DNA from 2 places in the Solibacillus sp. FSL K6-1554 genome. Region 1 is predicted to be linked to the other one. Evidence: riboswitches for the same ligand, from Rfam matches in the RefSeq annotation. Region 1 holds a riboswitch; the other holds the start of a gene.
What was found. A riboswitch is a leader RNA that binds a small molecule or an ion and turns the genes downstream of it on or off. The one in region 1 is predicted to bind glycine.
Positions count from the first base shown of each region.

Region 1 (9,005 bases):
TACATTACCGTTTGATCAAACATTGGCAGGTCAAAGGGCAAAGCTTCTAGGAGAATACTATGAATATACCGCTCCTTAAAAATACCGCAACTGCTGCTTTATTTAAAAAACCTGTCATTAAGTCCTCAGAGCTCCCTACATTACTCCAACGAATTTCCACACTGTTAAATGAAGGCTATACATTTGCCCATAGTATCGAAATGCTATTGCCCTATCATGTAAAACAATATGAGCCCCTCCAAGAGGAAATATCGAATATATTGCGTGGGGGTGGTAGTGTAACACAAGTTTTTCAGCTACTTTCTCTTGATACACAATATTTAGTATCTATTGAGTTGGCGGAAGCGACGGGCAAACTAAGCGAAGCAATTGGTCTTGTTGCAAAACAGCTCGTTTTTCAACAGCAGGCGAAAATGAAACTAATAAAAGTGATGTCATATCCGCTCATTTTATTTACATTTTTAATTATATTGTTTTTAGCCTTTCGAAAATACTTTCTGCCGAATATGTCTTCTGTTATTACATCCCGCGTCCATAGCGAATCGTCCGCAAGCATTCAGTGGTCGACGTTTTTCCTCCATATGCCAGACTACATTATTGCAGTTGGAATTGTTCTGGTCATTGTTCTTTCCATTTTTGTTTATTATATCCGTAAGAAGCGAATCGATTTACAGCTTCATCTACTGTTTAAGCTCCCTTTAATCGGCCTTTTTTGGCGACTTTTTCTGACGAGACAGTTTGCTCGCCATTTAGGCAATTTATTATTAGCTGGCTTCTCGCTCCAAAAGGCATTCGATCATTTAAAATCCCAACAGCACCAAAAGCAGATTGCCTATATTGCTGGTTCACTTCAAGAACGTATTCTTATTGGCGATTCATTGGAGCGGACGGTGGAAGTCGTCGGCTACTTTTATCCGAAGTTTGAGCACTTTATTGCACATGGTGAGGCGAGCGGCTTATTAGGACGGGAGCTTATTTTATATTGTGAGCTTTTGGATGAAAAGCTACAGAAGATAATTGAACGAATACTGGCAATTATTCAGCCGCTGCTTTTTGTGATCATTGCCATTTGTGTTATTGCTGCCTATTTGAGTATTTTAATTCCGATGTATGATGTCATTGATTTTATATAAGAAAGGGTGGAACAGATGAAGAATGAAAAAGGATTTACGCTAGTAGAAATGCTTGTTGTTTTATTAATCATCTCCATTTTAATATTAGTCACAATTCCAAACGTTTCAAAGCACTTTGCATCAATTGATGAAAAAGGGTGTGATGCTTATATTTTGATGCTTCAAGGACAGGTAGAGGCATATAAACTGAATCATAATGAATATCCGTCTTCGGTCACAGATCTAATTGAAGAGGATTACATTGTGGAAGAAGATTTAAGATGTCCGGATAATACTGAAATTAAAATTGTGGACGGAAAAGTCGTTGGACCGGCGAACAGCGAAACGTAACGATGATGCATAAAGTTAAATCACTGTTAACAGATGAAAAAGGTTTTACATTACTGGAAATGCTTATCGTTCTCTTTATTTTTTTAGTAGTCAATTCAGCGATTCTGTATTTTTCACAAAAGCCGTTAATGGATTATACAGAAAAACAGGTGATGAGCCAAAACGAAATGTTAATACGCATGACACAATTACTATCCATTGAGACCGGAACCTATCATAGCTTTGAAATTATTAATTGTCACCGGATTCAAGTAAGAGAGCGCAATACTTCTACTATTGTTTTCGATCACAGAATAGCGCGGCCACTAGATATGTATTTAACTACTCCAAATAACCGGCTGATATTTAATACAAGAGGAAATGTCCAGGCGTTTGGACGACTGACATATCATTTTGAGAATAAAAGCTATCAATATTCTATTAATATCGGGAAAGCCAGAATTTTGGAAAAGGAGGTTTTTCATGAACCAGGAAGGACTAACTCTTGTAGAAACACTATTAGCAGTCGTCATTTTATTTTTCCTCTCGTCGACAATGATACCGCTCACGTTTAATATGAAACAGCAAATTGCGATACAAAAAATACAAGCCCATGCAGCGGAAGTGGCTTATATAGGAGCGATGAAGTATAAAAGGTATGGTCAATCAGCCGGTACACAACAAATTGATGGCATGCAGTTTCAATGGAATTACGACGGACACCGAATATGCGTCCGTTATGACAACAATGAAAAAGAAGAGGAACTTTGTGTATGAATTTCAAGCAAACATTAAGTGAGCGGGGGTTTACACTACTGGAAAGCTTGTTTCAGTTAACCGTGTTTGTGCTTTTTACCGCAATTAGCCTACTTATCCTCATATGGGTTCGGGATCTTCAACAGCTTGAGAAGATGAAAGATGAGGTGAACTGGGAATTGTTCGTTTATGATATTCATCAATACAATATGAATTCCGCATCTGGTAGGGTACTCAATTCTAATATGCTGCAATTGGAAATGTTAAATGATCCCGAGGAGCGGTTGTTTGTCTTTGATAAGTCAGAAGAGCATTTGCGTAAAAGGTCGAATAAAGGGGGAAATGAGATTATGCTGCCTTTTGTTAAGGAATGGGAACTGACGATTGTTGAAAATGAAGTGAATATGAGGGTAGTGATGAAAAATGGAACAAAGCGAGAAAGAGATCTCGTATTGCCATTGCCTCCAGAATGAGAAGGGTGCATTATTTTTACTGGCTGTATTTTTATTGTTCATCGTTTCTGGTGCTGCTGTTTTCTATACAAATGCATATTTTGCGCAAATAAAAGTATATAATTCATTGGAATCTATTTACGTTCGTGCTACGATAAATATACTAAATTTACCTTAAAGTTCGACTTCTTTTTGCAAAGTCGAAAAAATGTCACATCATGCGGTTTTGTTTGATACAAAAATATTTGTGTTAAAACGCAAAATGGAAACGAAAGAATAGGTAGAGGTGTAATTGATAAAGTAGTCCGTAATTAGAAGAAGGTGAACAGCATGCGTAAAATTTATTTAGTAGGATTTATGGGTTGCGGAAAAAGTGCGATTGGTAGACGTTTAAGTTTTTTCTTGAAAATGCCGTATTACGATATGGATCACGAAATTGTACGTCAGCAGGGTATGACAATTCCTGAAATTTTTGAGAAATACGGCGAAGCACACTTCCGAAAAATCGAGACGGAATTTTTAAAGAATTTTCGTGATGAAGCATGCATTATCGCTACAGGCGGTGGGGTAGCCGTCAATGAAGAAAACAGGAGAATTATGCGCCAGACAGGGCTCGTATTTTTTCTTGATGCTAAATTTGAAGATATTTATATGCGGATTCGGAATGATAAAAACCGTCCTATTGTTCAATCGTCATCGGAACAAGAATTGGAAAATCTGTATCACCAACGCAGAAGGAGTTATCGACTAGCTGGCCATATACAAGTACTCACAGCCGGAAGAACATTAAGACAAATTGTCGAGTATATCGGGTTTCAAGTAAAACGTCTTAAAGGCGAATGATTTTTCGATAATTAAACTTAATGTTCGTATTTTGAATAAAAATAAAAAAAGATTGCGTTTGCATTATATTCAATGTTAGGATATTGCTAAGAAGAGCAATAACATGAAGTAAATAATCTAACGCGGATGATGATACGGGGAGAGAACGTGATGTCACGTCGCCGAAGGAGCAAATAGCTAAGCTATGAATCTCTCAGGCAAAAAGACTCGTATTGGACGCAACTCTGGAGAGTGCTGTAATAGCTATTGTTACAAACAGCCACCAAAGGGGAAAGCCTAAATTGTGATAGAGGATCAAATTCAGGTGTAACTTTCAGGTGCCAGGACAGAGAATCTCGCTAAAGGGGATTCGTCTGTCTTTTTTTTGTGGATAAATCGGCTTTTAATATTCTGATGATTCTAATAAAAAGATAGATTTACACTTTTGATAGGTGTAATGTTGCTTTCCCCTTTGCATTGCAAAACGAACATACATAATTAAAGGAGGAAATGAACATGACAAATGAATTAAAGCGCACACCACTTTTTGACGAATATGCAAAGTATGGTGGAAAAACAGTTGATTTTGGCGGCTGGGAGTTACCAGTACAATTTTCTTCGATCAAAGAGGAGCATGATGCGGTACGTAACCGCGCAGGACTTTTTGATGTATCCCATATGGGGGAAATTATTGTAGAAGGCCCGGATGCACTTGTTTATTTACAAAAGATGCTTTCCAATGATATTTCGAAAATTGCAATTGGCGGCGCGCAATATAGTGCACTTTGCTATGAAGATGGCGGTGTTGTGGACGATTTACTGACATACCGTTTGGAAGATAATCGCTATTTACTATGTGTCAATGCAGCGAATATTGAAAAGGACTTCGAATGGTTACAGCAGCATGTCGAAGGGGATGTCAAAGTGGCGAATTTGTCAGATGACTACGCTCAAATCGCTTTGCAAGGACCTTTATCACAGGAAGTTCTGCAAACATTAACAGCAACAGACTTAACGGCAATCAAATATTTTAAATTCCAGGACAATGTAGAAGTAGGCGGACATTCGGTTCTTGTCTCGCGCTCAGGTTATACGGGAGAAGACGGATTTGAAATTTACGGAGCTCCAGCAGCGATTGTTGACTTGTGGAACAAAATTTTGGAAGCAGGAAAAGACCAAGGTGTAGTAGCAGCCGGTTTAGGCGCTCGTGATACACTTCGCTTTGAAGCTTGCCTGCCATTATATGGCCAAGAGATTTCAAAAGAAATTTCACCACTTGAAGCAGGGATTGGCTTTGCCGTGAAATTGGCGAAAGATCCGCTCTTTATCGGTCAGCAAGCATTAATTGACCAAAAAGAAAATGGCCTAACACGTAAATCTGTAGGTATCGAAATGATTGATAAAGGTATTCCCCGTCATGGCTATAAAGTATTTAAAGATGGTGAAGAGATTGGTTTTGTAACTACAGGAACTCAGTCACCAATGACAAAGCGCAATATCGGTTTAGCTTTAATTGACGCAAAATTCACGGAAGTTGGAACTGAATTAGAAATCGAAGTACGAAAAAATAGAGCAAAAGCAGTTGTAGTAGAAACACCATTTTACAAGCGTGCAAAATAAAGTGAAACTTCAATCTACCCGTTAATTGCGGGATAAAACTTTTGAAAAGAGGGTTAACAATGAAACATCGTTATTTACCAATGACGGAACAAGATAAACAAGAAATGTTAGACCGTATCGGGGTTGCGACAATTGATGAACTTTTCGAGGATATTCCTGAAAAAGTTCGCTTCCAAGGAAGCTACAATATTAAACCTGCAAAGTCTGAAGCTGCTTTAATGAAAGAACTGGCACAACTTGCTTCAAAAAATAAAGATACAGCAAGTAATGTCTCATTTTTAGGTGCAGGAGTCTACAATCACTATAAACCGGTAATTGTCGATCACGTTATTTCACGTTCAGAGTTTTATACAGCCTACACACCTTATCAGCCGGAAATTTCTCAAGGTGAACTTCAAGCTATTTTTGAATTCCAAACGATGATTGCGGAACTGACAGGTATGGATATTGCAAACTCTTCTATGTACGATGGCGGTACGGCATTGGCAGAAGCAGGTATGCTTGCTGCAGGCCATACACGTCGCGGTAAATTACTCGTTTCAGGAACTGTCCATCCAGAATATCACGATGTTGTGAAAATGTATGCAACAGGACAATCAATTGAAGTTGTTACTATTCCTGCAAAAGACGGTGTGACAGACATCGAAGCATTAAAAGGCTTAATCGATGATCAAACAGCCGGTGTTATTGTTCAATATCCAAACTTCTTTGGTCAAATTGAAAACTTACAGCCGCTTGCAGACATTACACACGATGCAAAAGGATTGTTTATCGTATCTGCTAACCCGTTAGCTCTTGGCGTATTAACACCTCCAGGAAAATTAGGTGCCGATATTACAGTTGGGGATGCACAAGTATTCGGAATTGCTGAAGCGTTCGGTGGTCCACACTGTGGCTATTTCGCGGTAACGAATAAATTAATGCGTAAAGTACCTGGCCGTCTTGTTGGGGAAACAGTAGACCAAGAGGGTCGCCGTGGTTATGTATTAACATTACAAGCGCGTGAGCAGCACATCCGTCGCGACAAAGCGACATCTAATATTTGTTCTAACCAGGCATTACTTGCACTTGCTTCTTCAGTAGCAATGACAGCTCTTGGCAAACAAGGTATGCAGGAAATGGCAAAACAAAATATCGTGAAGACACGCTTTGCTAAAAATGCCTTTGAAGCAGCTGGTTTTGAAGTTGTTTATCAAGGCGCACACTTCAACGAAATCGTCGTTAAGACAAATCATAATGTGACAGAGCTAAACAAAGCATTAATCGAAAAAGGCATTATCGGCGGTTTTGACTTAGGTCGTGTTTATCCTGAATTAGAAAATCATGCACTCATTGCTGTTACGGAAATCCGTACAAAAGAAGAAATCGAGCAATTAGTTGCAGAAATGGGGGCTTACAATGCATAACGAAAACCAATCACTCATTTTCGAAATTACAAAACCAGGTCGTGTCGGCTACAACTTAGAGCCATTGGATGTTCCTGATTTTGATCTTGAAGAACTGCTTCCAAAAGAGTTAGTACGTCAAGAAGCGGCTGAATTGCCGGAAGTTGCAGAATTAGATATTATGCGTCACTATACAGCACTTTCACGCCGTAACCATGGTGTAGACTCAGGGTTCTACCCGCTTGGTTCATGTACGATGAAATACAATCCGAAAATCAATGAAACGGTTGCACGCTACGCTGGTTTTGCCAATGTTCACCCATTACAGGATGAGTCAACAGTACAAGGTGCAATGGAATTATTATATGATCTTCAAACATCCCTTCAGGAAATTACAGGTATGGATGAAGTAACATTACAGCCAGCAGCAGGCGCACATGGTGAATGGACAGCATTAATGATGATCCGTGCATTCCATGAGGCAAATGGTGAAGGTCACCGTAACAAAGTAATTGTACCGGATTCGGCTCACGGTACAAACCCGGCTTCTGCTACAGTTGCAGGCTTTGAAACAATCACAATTAAATCAGGTGATGACGGCTTAGTGGATCTTGAAGATTTACGCCGTGTTGTCGGTCCGGATACAGCAGCATTAATGCTGACAAACCCGAACACTTTAGGTTTATTTGAAGAAAACATTTTAGAAATGGCTGAAATCGTGCATGGTGTCGGCGGTAAGGTTTACTATGACGGCGCAAACTTAAACGCTGTTATGAGTAAAGCACGTCCTGGCGATATGGGCTTTGACTGTGTTCACCTAAACTTACACAAAACATTTACAGGTCCACATGGTGGCGGTGGTCCGGGTTCAGGTCCTGTAGGAGTAAAAGCGGATTTAATTCCATTCCTGCCGAAGCCGGTATTAGTGAAAAAAGAAGATGGCACGTTCCACTTCGACTATAACCGTCCACAATCAATCGGTCGTGTGAAACCATACTACGGAAACTTCGGCATTAATGTCCGTGCATATACGTATATCCGTTCAATGGGTCCAGATGGCTTAAAGGCTGTAACAGAATATGCTGTATTAAATGCAAACTATATGATGCGCCGCTTGGAAGAGCACTTTGATTTACCGTATGACCGTCACTGTAAGCACGAATTCGTGTTATCAGGCCGTCGTCAGAAAAAATTAGGTGTTCGTACATTGGATATCGCAAAACGCCTTCTTGACTTTGGCTACCATCCACCAACAGTTTACTTCCCGTTAAACGTGGAAGAGGGAATTATGATCGAGCCAACAGAAACAGAATCGAAAGAAACATTGGATGCATTCTGTGATGCAATGATTCAAATTGCTCAAGAAACAATCGATAATCCATCGATCGTTCAAGAAGCACCGCATACTACAGTAATCAGCCGTTTAGACGAAACACGTGCTGCCCGTACACCGGTGTTACGTTATACTAAAAAAGAAGAAGTCACAATTTCATAAATTGTGACAAAAAAGGTCAGAGCTGTTTTCTGGCCTTTTTTCTTTGAATAAGGTTAGACTTCTAACGTGTCAGTATATAATAGAAGAAACTATTGAAAAACAGACAATTATGAACGATACTGCCGGTGAGTGAAAATTAAAAAGCCCTCTACACTGTAGAGAACTTTTAAGATTAGTTTTTCGATTTAACTTTACCTGTCCAAGTTTTGAATCCGCCTTGTAACTGATACAGTTGGCTATAGCCTTTTTTCTTTAATGTCAGCGCTGCTCGTGCACTACGGCCAGAGTTTTGGCAGTAAAGGTATACAGGCAGGTCTGGTCGGATTTCTTTATGACGTGTATTAAGTTGCGTCATCGGAATGTTTCGTGCACCTAAAATATGTCCTGCTTCAAATTCTTTGGGTTCGCGTAAATCGATTAATTGGGCTTTACGGTACCCTTCGATAAATTGCTCCTGTGTTAAATTTGTAACGGATTTTTTTAAGCGCATAGAGTTGATTACTACGTAAGCAACGATGACTACTAAAATTATTAGTATCGTATATAAAATTGTCACTGCGATATTGCCCCTTTCTTTCTGTACTTACTATTATAAGAGATGAACTAGAGTTAGTCGAGCGAGTTTGTTAAAATGAATTGGTGGAGGCGAGAAATTGTGAAAAAACAATGGTATTTTATAAATTCGGGGCCATGCAGCCCAGCCTATAACATGGCATTAGATGAAGCGTTACTAGATTGGCATAGCCAAGGGGAAATCCCGCCGGTTATTCGTTTTTACGAGTGGAACCCTGCAACATTATCAATCGGTTATTTTCAGCAAGTACATAAAGATATTAATTTAGAAGCCGTAAAAAAGCAAAATTTAGGTTTCATTCGTCGTCCTACAGGCGGACGTGCTGTTTTACATGACCAGGAGCTTACATATTCAGTGATTGTGACAGAGAGCTACCCGAATATGCCTGAGACTGTTACAGAGGCGTACCGTGTCATTAGCGAAGGAATTTTACAAGGGTTCCGTCTATTAGGGTTGGAC
Region 1 is NZ_JBBOSS010000001.1:2,488,871-2,497,875, reverse strand. It holds gene comGA (competence type IV pilus ATPase ComGA) at 1-79, shown strand, start outside; gene comGB (competence type IV pilus assembly protein ComGB) at 60-1,133, shown strand; gene comGC (competence type IV pilus major pilin ComGC) at 1,149-1,463, shown strand; gene MHB58_RS20320 (prepilin-type N-terminal cleavage/methylation domain-containing protein) at 1,466-2,017, shown strand; gene MHB58_RS12410 (type II secretion system protein) at 1,926-2,219, shown strand; gene comGF (competence type IV pilus minor pilin ComGF) at 2,216-2,671, shown strand; gene MHB58_RS12400 (shikimate kinase) at 2,981-3,493, shown strand; glycine riboswitch at 3,620-3,712, shown strand; glycine riboswitch at 3,716-3,824, shown strand; gene gcvT (glycine cleavage system aminomethyltransferase GcvT) at 3,989-5,092, shown strand; gene gcvPA (aminomethyl-transferring glycine dehydrogenase subunit GcvPA) at 5,152-6,498, shown strand; gene gcvPB (aminomethyl-transferring glycine dehydrogenase subunit GcvPB) at 6,491-7,972, shown strand; gene MHB58_RS12380 (rhodanese-like domain-containing protein) at 8,145-8,528, opposite strand; gene MHB58_RS12375 (lipoate--protein ligase family protein) at 8,682-9,005, shown strand, end outside.

Region 2 (9,005 bases), 810 kb from region 1:
AAAACGCGAAGCTGCTTTGTCATTTCATAGCCGTATCGATCCTGTTCTGCCAGTAGTGATAACAGTAAAATATCGATACTCCCTTTCATCATTTCTTTCTCCATTTTTTACAATCACCGACTTTAAATACATATTAATCCAATGTACATCGTATTACAATGTATAAATGAAAATCTGTTCGACGAATGATTCCATTCTGTCAGTATGAATAATATAAAATGGTTATTTATGTTAAGGTATAGAGAATAAAATAATTAAGAGAGTGAATACCCAGCTGCAATAGAGAGTGTAAAAATGAAGTATGACTAGAAATTCTTGTTATTACAAAAACTATACAAAAACGTACCTAATCTAAAATATCGATTCGGATTATTTGGTAGATAGAAAGGAAGGCATCCATTGTCAAAAGGGCTTATTCATCATATCGAATTATATGTTTCAGATTTAAAAACTTCCATTAACTTTTGGGGATGGTTGTTAGAAGAATTGGGATATGAGTCTTATCAATCGTGGGAAAGTGGACAGAGTTGGAAAATCGGAGAGACCTATATCGTTTTCGTGCAAGCAGAAGAACGGTTTATGGATATTCCTTATCATAGATGCCGGGTAGGTCTAAATCATTTGGCTTTCCATGCAAGTTCGCGTCAACAAGTAGATGAGATGACAAGAAAGTTAGCAAGTAAAGGTGTTAATATCCTTTATACTGATAAACATCCCTATGCAGGAGGGGAAAATTATTACGTTGTTTTTTTTGAAGATCCGGATAGAATCAAGGTTGAACTTGTAGCACCATGATTATGCCGCCGGTTTTAGACTCATGAAAAAAGGAATACCTACTGAATGTTAGGTATTCCTTTTCACACACTTATTAACGAAATCTATTCTTTTCGCATAATAAAGCTCAAGTGCCTGCCGGTTGAGCGGTCTTGGCGATGGGAGAATCCGTCCTCATCCAAAAATGTGCACATTCGGTCAATCGAAATGTTTTCTTCAGGCACACCTGCAAGCATGCACTGTGTTTTCACGGTTAACTGGTTGTTGATATGGAATTTGCTCGTTTCTTCATTCCAGTACATAAATTCGTCCGCATAGCCGAGTGCTTTGAATTTTTCCTGGACATCGGCATCCACTTCGAATTTCTCTTGGCTGATTGCTGGCCCGATCATTACTTTTAAATCACGTAAATCGCAATTTTCCTCTTGTTGTAAATATTGAAGCAACTTTAATGTAATTTCTTTAATCGTCCCTTGCCATCCAGAGTGCACAGCCCCGATGACATTTGTTTTTTCATTATAAAATAAGACCGGTACACAATCTGCGGTAAAGCTTGAGATCACAACGTTCGGTTCGTACGTATACAATGCGTCGGTATCATGTACAGCAGTTGTATTGTCGGTTGCTCCTTTGCCGATTTCCGATTTTTCCACACGAAAGAAGTTGGCACTATGTGTTTGATTGGCGCATACAAACTCTGATAATTCGGTTTGCAGCAGTGAGGCAAGCTGTTGGCGGTTTTCGATAATATCAGCTTCGTTTTTGCAAACATGGAGTGCCATATTGTTGTCCTCGGCTAATGCTGGATCTTTTAATGTAATGCCTAGTACGCGTTTTTCATTATTTTCATAAAATTTTACCTTCATTTTATCACCCCCTGTACTATACCCGTAAATGCAAATTTTGTATAGGCAAATAGTGTTTGGTATAATGATTGGAAATAGGGGGAATGTGATGAAGAGTTGGCAAATCATTTTAACCGGTTTTTTACCTTATGTCATGGCGGTCATGGTTTTTATTGCATTTTCATTGCCTTATATAAATGAATCGATCACATTCGGTACGGCCATGTCCATCATTATTTATGTTTTGCCGATTTATTTTTTTGTCGTGATTCCCTGGTATTATGTGCTGTACTTCATGCGTAAAAATTACAGCAAACTGGCACTTTACTTAACAAGCTTTATTTTTTGTATTCTGCAGCCAATCGTATTCGGATACTTTATGAAAGCACCGGTCGGCAGCGCGTATTTTTTATTTTTTGTATCACCACCGTTTATAGTTGGCATAATGGTTAGTACATTGTGTATTAACTGGTTTTATAAAGAAGATTTGAAGCAGACGACAAATGGAAGGGGAGAACCGATTGGAATTGACGATTGAATGGCGATATATCACAAAGGCTAAGCAGGAAATTACATGGCGAAGTGAGGCAATTCCTGCAGCGCATGCCTATACGCTTGTACTGGATATGGAAAATACGGGTCGCACAAAAAAAATTGTGATGACGGATGAACATGACAGTACATGGACATTAAAAGAGCTGAAAAAATATTTAAAATCACTTGAAACAGAACCTACCGAAGTGGAAGTATATTTTGATGGCGGTTTTAATAGAGAAGAAAAGCTGGCCGGTTTAGGGATTGTCGTCTATTATAAACAGAATGGCAAAAACTATCGCCTGCGGACGAACCAGCTGGCGGAGTATTTAACATCAAACAATGAAGCGGAATATGCGGCATTAAATCTTGCGGTTGAACAGCTAGAGGAAATGGGTGTCCATCATCAAAAAATAAAGGTTTACGGCGATTCGCAAGTCGTCATTAATGAAATGAACGGCGAATGGGCAGTAACCGATAGTGTTCTCACAACATGGGCCGATAAAATCGATGCAAAGCTCCAAAAACTTGGCATTCGACCGGAGTATCAATATATTGACCGCAAACTAAACGGTGAAGCGGATCAGCTTGCTAATCAGGCACTACAGGAAGTAGAAATATACGCGGATATTGATATACGAAAAAGTAAGAAAAGATAGATGAAGGGGGATCTTTATGATTCGTTCTGTTGGCACAGGGAGTTCAAGTTTAAATAATCAGACACGTCCCCGAAATTTACAGCAACTAACTACAGCCTTTCCGAAAATCGGAGAAGAACAAGGTGTCGCACGAGAGCAGGAAAAGCTCCGAACAGGTGAGGCCGAAAGAGGACCAATCATGGTTGGAGTCAAACCGAAAGCACAGCTGAAATCCATCTTTGATGAACCAAATGGTGTCGTGAAGCTGAATGCGGACGGCGACAAGTTGGAAGTCAGCAAGCGAGCGATTTTACTCGCAAAAGAAGTACTCTATATTTAATGAAAAAGCTCCGCAGGGAAAATATCCCGGAGGAGCTTTCGTTTTAGCTATTATTATTGTTTTTCAAATGCACGTTCACCAGCAATACCGGGTTGCGTTAATTCGAATGGATTTAAGATAATATCAAGCTGCTCAAGTGTGAAATAATTGTACATTAAGCAAAGTTCGCGTACAGATTTGCCGCTATGCAATGCTTCACGCGCAATTTGACTTGAACGCTCATACCCTAAATGTGGAGCCAGTGCAGTAATAACACCGATTGAACGCTCAACAAAATCATGCAGACGTGCTTCATTCGCTTCGATATGGTCCAGGCAGTATTTTGTAAATACTGTGAAACCGTTCGTCATAATTTCAATCGACTGAAGCAGATTAAATACTAGAACCGGTTCCATTACGTTAAGCTCAAATTGACCTGCTTCTGATGCAAGTGAGATTGTCACGTCGTTACCGATCACTTGGAAAGCAATTTGGTTAATTACTTCCGGCATAACCGGGTTTACTTTACCTGGCATAATAGAAGAACCTGGCTGGCGTTCCGGTAAGCGAATTTCTGCAAATCCGGCTTTTGGACCTGATGCCATTAAGCGTAAGTCATTACAGATTTTCGACATATTCATCATAGCGATTTTTAGCATTGATGATACTTCTGCATACGTATCGGTATTTTGTGTACCGTCGATTAAATTCTCTACTTTAATAAACGGGAAGCCACTGTAAACCGCAATGTTTTCCACAGCTAATTTCATATATTCTGGATCTGCATTTAAGCCTGTACCGATTGCAGTTGCGCCAATATTGATTTGCAGCATTGTCTGCTGCGCTTTTTTGATGCGAGCAATATCACGAGAAACAACGGCAGCGTATGCACCAAATTCCTGACCTAAACGAACGGGTACAGCATCTTGTAAATGCGTACGTCCCATTTTAACGATTGAATCGAATTCTACTGATTTTTTGATAAAGCTATCACGCATCATTTCCATTGCAATAATTAGATTATCTAATGTAGAAACTGTTGCGATATGGATAGCCGATGGGAATGCATCATTTGTTGACTGCGCCATATTGACATGGCTGTTAGGACTAATGATTGAATAAGTACCTTTTTCTTCCCCTAAAATTTCCAGTGCACGGTTAGCAATTACTTCATTGGCATTCATGTTCATTGAAGTGCCTGCTCCGCCCTGAATTGGATCTACAACAAACTGGTCATGTAATAGTCCTGAAATAATGTCATCGGATGCTTGTGCAATTGCATTGGCAATTACCGGATCCAATTTACCGATAGCGGCATTTGCAAGTGCCGAACTTTTCTTTACGATGGCAAATGCACGAATTAATTCAGGGTGCATTGTCATTTTAGTAATCGGGAAATTTTCTAATGCACGAGTTGTTTGAACGCCGTAATAAACGTCCTTTGGGATTTCTAATGTGCCTAAAAAGTCTTTTTCAATACGTGTACTCATTTGTACAAACCCTCCAAGAGAATGGTGTAATAGTTGGATAAACAACTACATTATACGCCATTTTATGATAAAAGCTTACTTGCTGAATTATTAGTTTATTTAACATAATCTTGTAAGTTTAAATTAACCAATAGTAACAGATAAAATGTGGGAAAATCGAAACTTTTTTATTTTTCATCCGACTAATTATGTAAGAAACGAGGTGATGGACATTGAAAAAATGTTTTAGTTGCATGCTTGTCATGGGACTGATCTTTCTACTTGCAGCATGTAATACGAAAGAGCAAGCAACCTCATCCAATTCGACCGACCCTGTTGAGGAAGAAAATCAAGTTGAATATGAATTACTGTTTCAATTAGATTCGATTCCCCCTGAAGTTGGTACGAGTATTTCAATCGTGCAGGATGAAAAGCTTTATACGACGTGGGCCGATATTTTTGGTTTTGAATCGATTCCGCCCATCGATTTTGAAACAGAAGAAGTGCTGTTTGTCACAGGGTATTCAGATGGCTGTGGAAGAGAACTTGAAAAAATCGAAAAAGACGGGAATACATTAGTTATTACTTTAAATTATCCTGAAGATATTCGCGAGAAAGACATCGCCTGCACAGACATTGCTTTAGACAATACGTATGTTGTCAAAATGAAAAAGTCAAACACAACAAAAGGTAAGCTGATCGATATCAATCGAACAACATACGAAGAAGATTTAACAGTACAGGAAAAACTGCAGTAAACGAAAACAGAATTACGAGGGGCTACCAATTCCTCTATATGAAATATTACACTGAAAATATTGAATTTTCGGTGTAATATTTTTTTAGTCATGAATCTTCTGCAAGATGAAAACATTATGTTGGGAATAAGGTTAAATTGCTATTTACATAATAACTGACTACGATTATCCATTGTAAGGCGGGCATAAAATTGATAGTATGATTATCGTACAATAATAGTATTGAACGCGAGCTATAGGAAACTGGAAGATGCCAGATGACCTATAGGCAACTAATTGCATACATATCAAGCGTTGATCGTCGTGGATAAAACTACTGGCGGGAGCAGTTTCTGGAGAGAGCGCGTATACCGCGTCGCCGAAGGGTTCATAATCTCAGGCAAAAGGACAGAAGAGTAATGAGAGACGCTTTTCCTTAAAAATTGGTGTATGTAGCATCCACTGTTTGAAAAAGAAAAGCCCTCGATAGATGTCACAGATTTTTTGGAATCTGGACGCGATTTCGCAGAGGCGAGATCGATTATTCTTAGACACAGGGACTGGCACATAATCAGTCCCTGTTTTAATTTTCCAGAAAAAATTACTTGATGGACCGCGATGAAGTACTTATTATTTTGCGCTGTGTAAACAGACAAAATACTTATCCTTTGGAGGAATCGTTTTGGAACAACAAGAATTAAAGCGCGATCTGAAAAATCGACACGTTCAGTTAATAGCGATTGGAGGAACAATCGGAACGGGGTTGTTTTTAGGGTCAGGTAAAGCGATCTCACTTGCAGGACCTTCTATTATCTTTGCATATTTAATCGTTGGTATCGCACTATTTTTCGTCATGCGTGCACTTGGCGAAATGCTTTTATCAAAAGGCGGCTATGCATCGTTTACCGAGTTCGCCACTGAATATTTAGGGGATTGGGCAGGCTATATTACGGGCTGGACATACTGGTTCTGCTGGGTTATGACGGCAATGGCGGATATAATCGCTGTCGGTATGTACACGCAATACTGGTTCGACATCCCGCAATGGGTACCGGCTATCGCATGTTTAGTAGTTTTACTTATTTTAAATTTATTAACGGTCAAACTGTTCGGAGAGCTGGAGTTTTGGTTTGCGTTGATTAAAATCATCACAATTGTTGCATTGATTGCAATTGGAATTATATTGTTGATCATTGGTTTTGAAACAGATACAGGCAAAGTTGCCGTATCGAACCTATGGGAGCACGGAGGGTTATTCCCGAATGGGGCATTTGGATTCTTAATGGCGTTCCAGATGGTTGTCTTTGCATTCGTTGGGGTTGAATTAGTAGGGGTAGCTGCTGCTGAAACGGCAAACCCTAAAAAGAATATTCCATCTGCAATCAATAAAATTCCCGTACGTATTCTGCTGTTTTATGTAGGGGCATTATTCGTCATTTTAACCATCAATCCTTGGGATACATTAAGCGCTGCAAGTTCACCATTCGTTCAGGTTTTCGCATTGGTAGGTATTCCGATTGCAGCAGGTTTAATTAACTTTGTTGTGCTGACATCAGCTGCTTCTGCAGGGAATAGCGGGATGTTCTCAACGAGCCGTATGCTGTACAGTTTAAGTAATAATAAACAAGCACCAAAAGCATACGGTAAATTAAACAAAAATGCGGTGCCGCAAAATGGTCTGATATTTTCTGCGGTCGTCGTTTCGATTGGGGCATTGCTTAGTTATTTCATGCCGGACGATGCATTCAGTATCGTGACAACAATTAGTGCAATTTGTTTTATTTGGGTTTGGAGCATTATTCTGATTTCGCATATCATTTACAAAAAGCGTCATCCGGAATTACATAAAACTTCAGTTTTCAAAGCGCCATTAACACCATTCATCAACTATTTAGTATTGGCATTCTTCTTATTTTTACTAGTCATTATGGGTATTTCCGAATCAACGAGAACATCTCTGCTGTTAACACCGATATGGTTTATACTGCTGTTTGTTCTTTATAAGGTTCGAAAAAAATAACAGTAAACCGGGTTTCCATCGAGGAAGCCCGGTTTTTTCTATTAGTTTATTTTCCGCAAAAATTGGCTTCTTGCTTCTGAGAAGATTTTATTGTCACATGAATCACAGGAAAATTTCCCCTGCATATTCCGTTTGTAATTCCGGTATTTTACCGTTCCTTCTATTAATAAAAATGGTTTTTTACAGCAGTAGCAAATTGTTTCATACGTAATCATGTTAGCTCCTCCTTTACAAAAAGTGATTTATTGTATAACAGGTGGAAATAGACGATACATGCGATGACAGCGCCGATAAAGGCAAAGAGGCTAGTTGTCAGCTGAATTGTATAGATTTCCGCCAAATATCCAATGATCAAGGTTAAGGTAATTTGCATTACGCTTTCTATCAGGCCAAGCGAACTGCCGAACCGTCCCATCAATTCGGTCGGAATAGTCTGCTGGTAAAAGGTCGCGTAGCCCGCATTGCTAAATGCCATAAACAGTCCGAGCAATATGAAAGCAGCGACCGCAATCGTCAAATTAGGCGAGAAATAAAATGTGAAATAGGATAGTAACGTACATGTAAACCCGATGCCAATGTATGAGACGAGTGACAGACTATTGACGAATCGGGCAGCCAAATAGCCGCCGACAATGGCACCGATTCCCGTGATACCTACAATGATTCCGTAAACTGAATCCGTTACTTGATGAAAATCCTTCAAAAACGACATTTCCTGAGAATCAAGCGAATAGCAGATCATTAAAGCTGTTGAATATAAAATAAAGAACTTCAGTACCGCTTTTCGTTGCGAAATGAAAGTCCAGACGATTGAAAAATCTTCACGGATGACAGCGGGTGTCAGTACAGTAGCGGTACCTGCCGATTTCTGCTCAACATTCGGCAATAAAAACATCATGAACGCACTGAACAGCAGCATGACACCATTCACCCACATTGCCGCAGCAGTACTGCTTATGGCGATAATGGCACCGCTTAAAGCAGGTCCAATCATAAAGCTTCCCGAGCCTAACATGCTGTTGATCGCATTAAACCGAAGACGATCATTTGGCAATACAAGTTTTGTAATCATAAATGTGCTGCTCGGATTGGCAAAACAGACGGCGACATTTGCCAAAAAGATAAAACTGTATATAAGCCAGATTTCCGAAAGCAGCGGCATCAAACACACAAGACCTGCGCGGAAAACATCACAAATAATTAAGATGGTTCTTTTATTGGCTCTGTCTACGATCGAGCCTGCAAAAAAACTGCACATAATGCGGGCAATCGGGCCAATGATATAGATACCCGCAACCGCAGCCGGGGATTCGGTCAAATGCCAAACCGTTAAATTGAGAGCGATCAAGTAAATCCAGCTGCCCAATTTTGATGCGCCAAACCCAAACCATAAATAGAAATATTCTTTACGTAACTTCATCTCATCACCCCTTAGCTGCTCATTCGTTGACGAACTTTTTCACTCGCTTCCAATGCCTGCCTGTAGCAATGACTTGCCTGTTTATAGGCGTGGAGCTGCTCATAAAACTGTCCCCATAATGGAGCATAGAACAGAATTAGCGAATAATACTGCTGTTCATCGAAATGGGTAAAAGCTTCATCCTCCAGTAATTTCAATCCGCGGATCGTATGTGCTGTATCAACCGCATACTGCAATAACCTCCGCTGA
Region 2 is NZ_JBBOSS010000001.1:1,681,881-1,690,885, forward strand. It holds gene MHB58_RS08135 (PadR family transcriptional regulator) at 1-104, opposite strand, end outside; gene MHB58_RS08140 (VOC family protein) at 400-795, shown strand; gene pgeF (peptidoglycan editing factor PgeF) at 879-1,640, opposite strand; gene MHB58_RS08150 (hypothetical protein) at 1,729-2,157, shown strand; gene MHB58_RS08155 (DUF771 domain-containing protein) at 2,141-2,812, shown strand; gene MHB58_RS08160 (DNA primase) at 2,829-3,131, shown strand; gene aspA (aspartate ammonia-lyase) at 3,185-4,600, opposite strand; gene MHB58_RS08170 (dehydrogenase) at 4,813-5,337, shown strand; glycine riboswitch at 5,660-5,738, shown strand; gene MHB58_RS08175 (amino acid permease) at 5,999-7,336, shown strand; gene MHB58_RS08180 (MFS transporter) at 7,548-8,756, opposite strand; gene MHB58_RS08185 (helix-turn-helix domain-containing protein) at 8,768-9,005, opposite strand, start outside.
Region 2: another riboswitch for glycine. It lies ahead of MHB58_RS08175 (amino acid permease); the one in region 1 lies ahead of gcvT (glycine cleavage system aminomethyltransferase GcvT).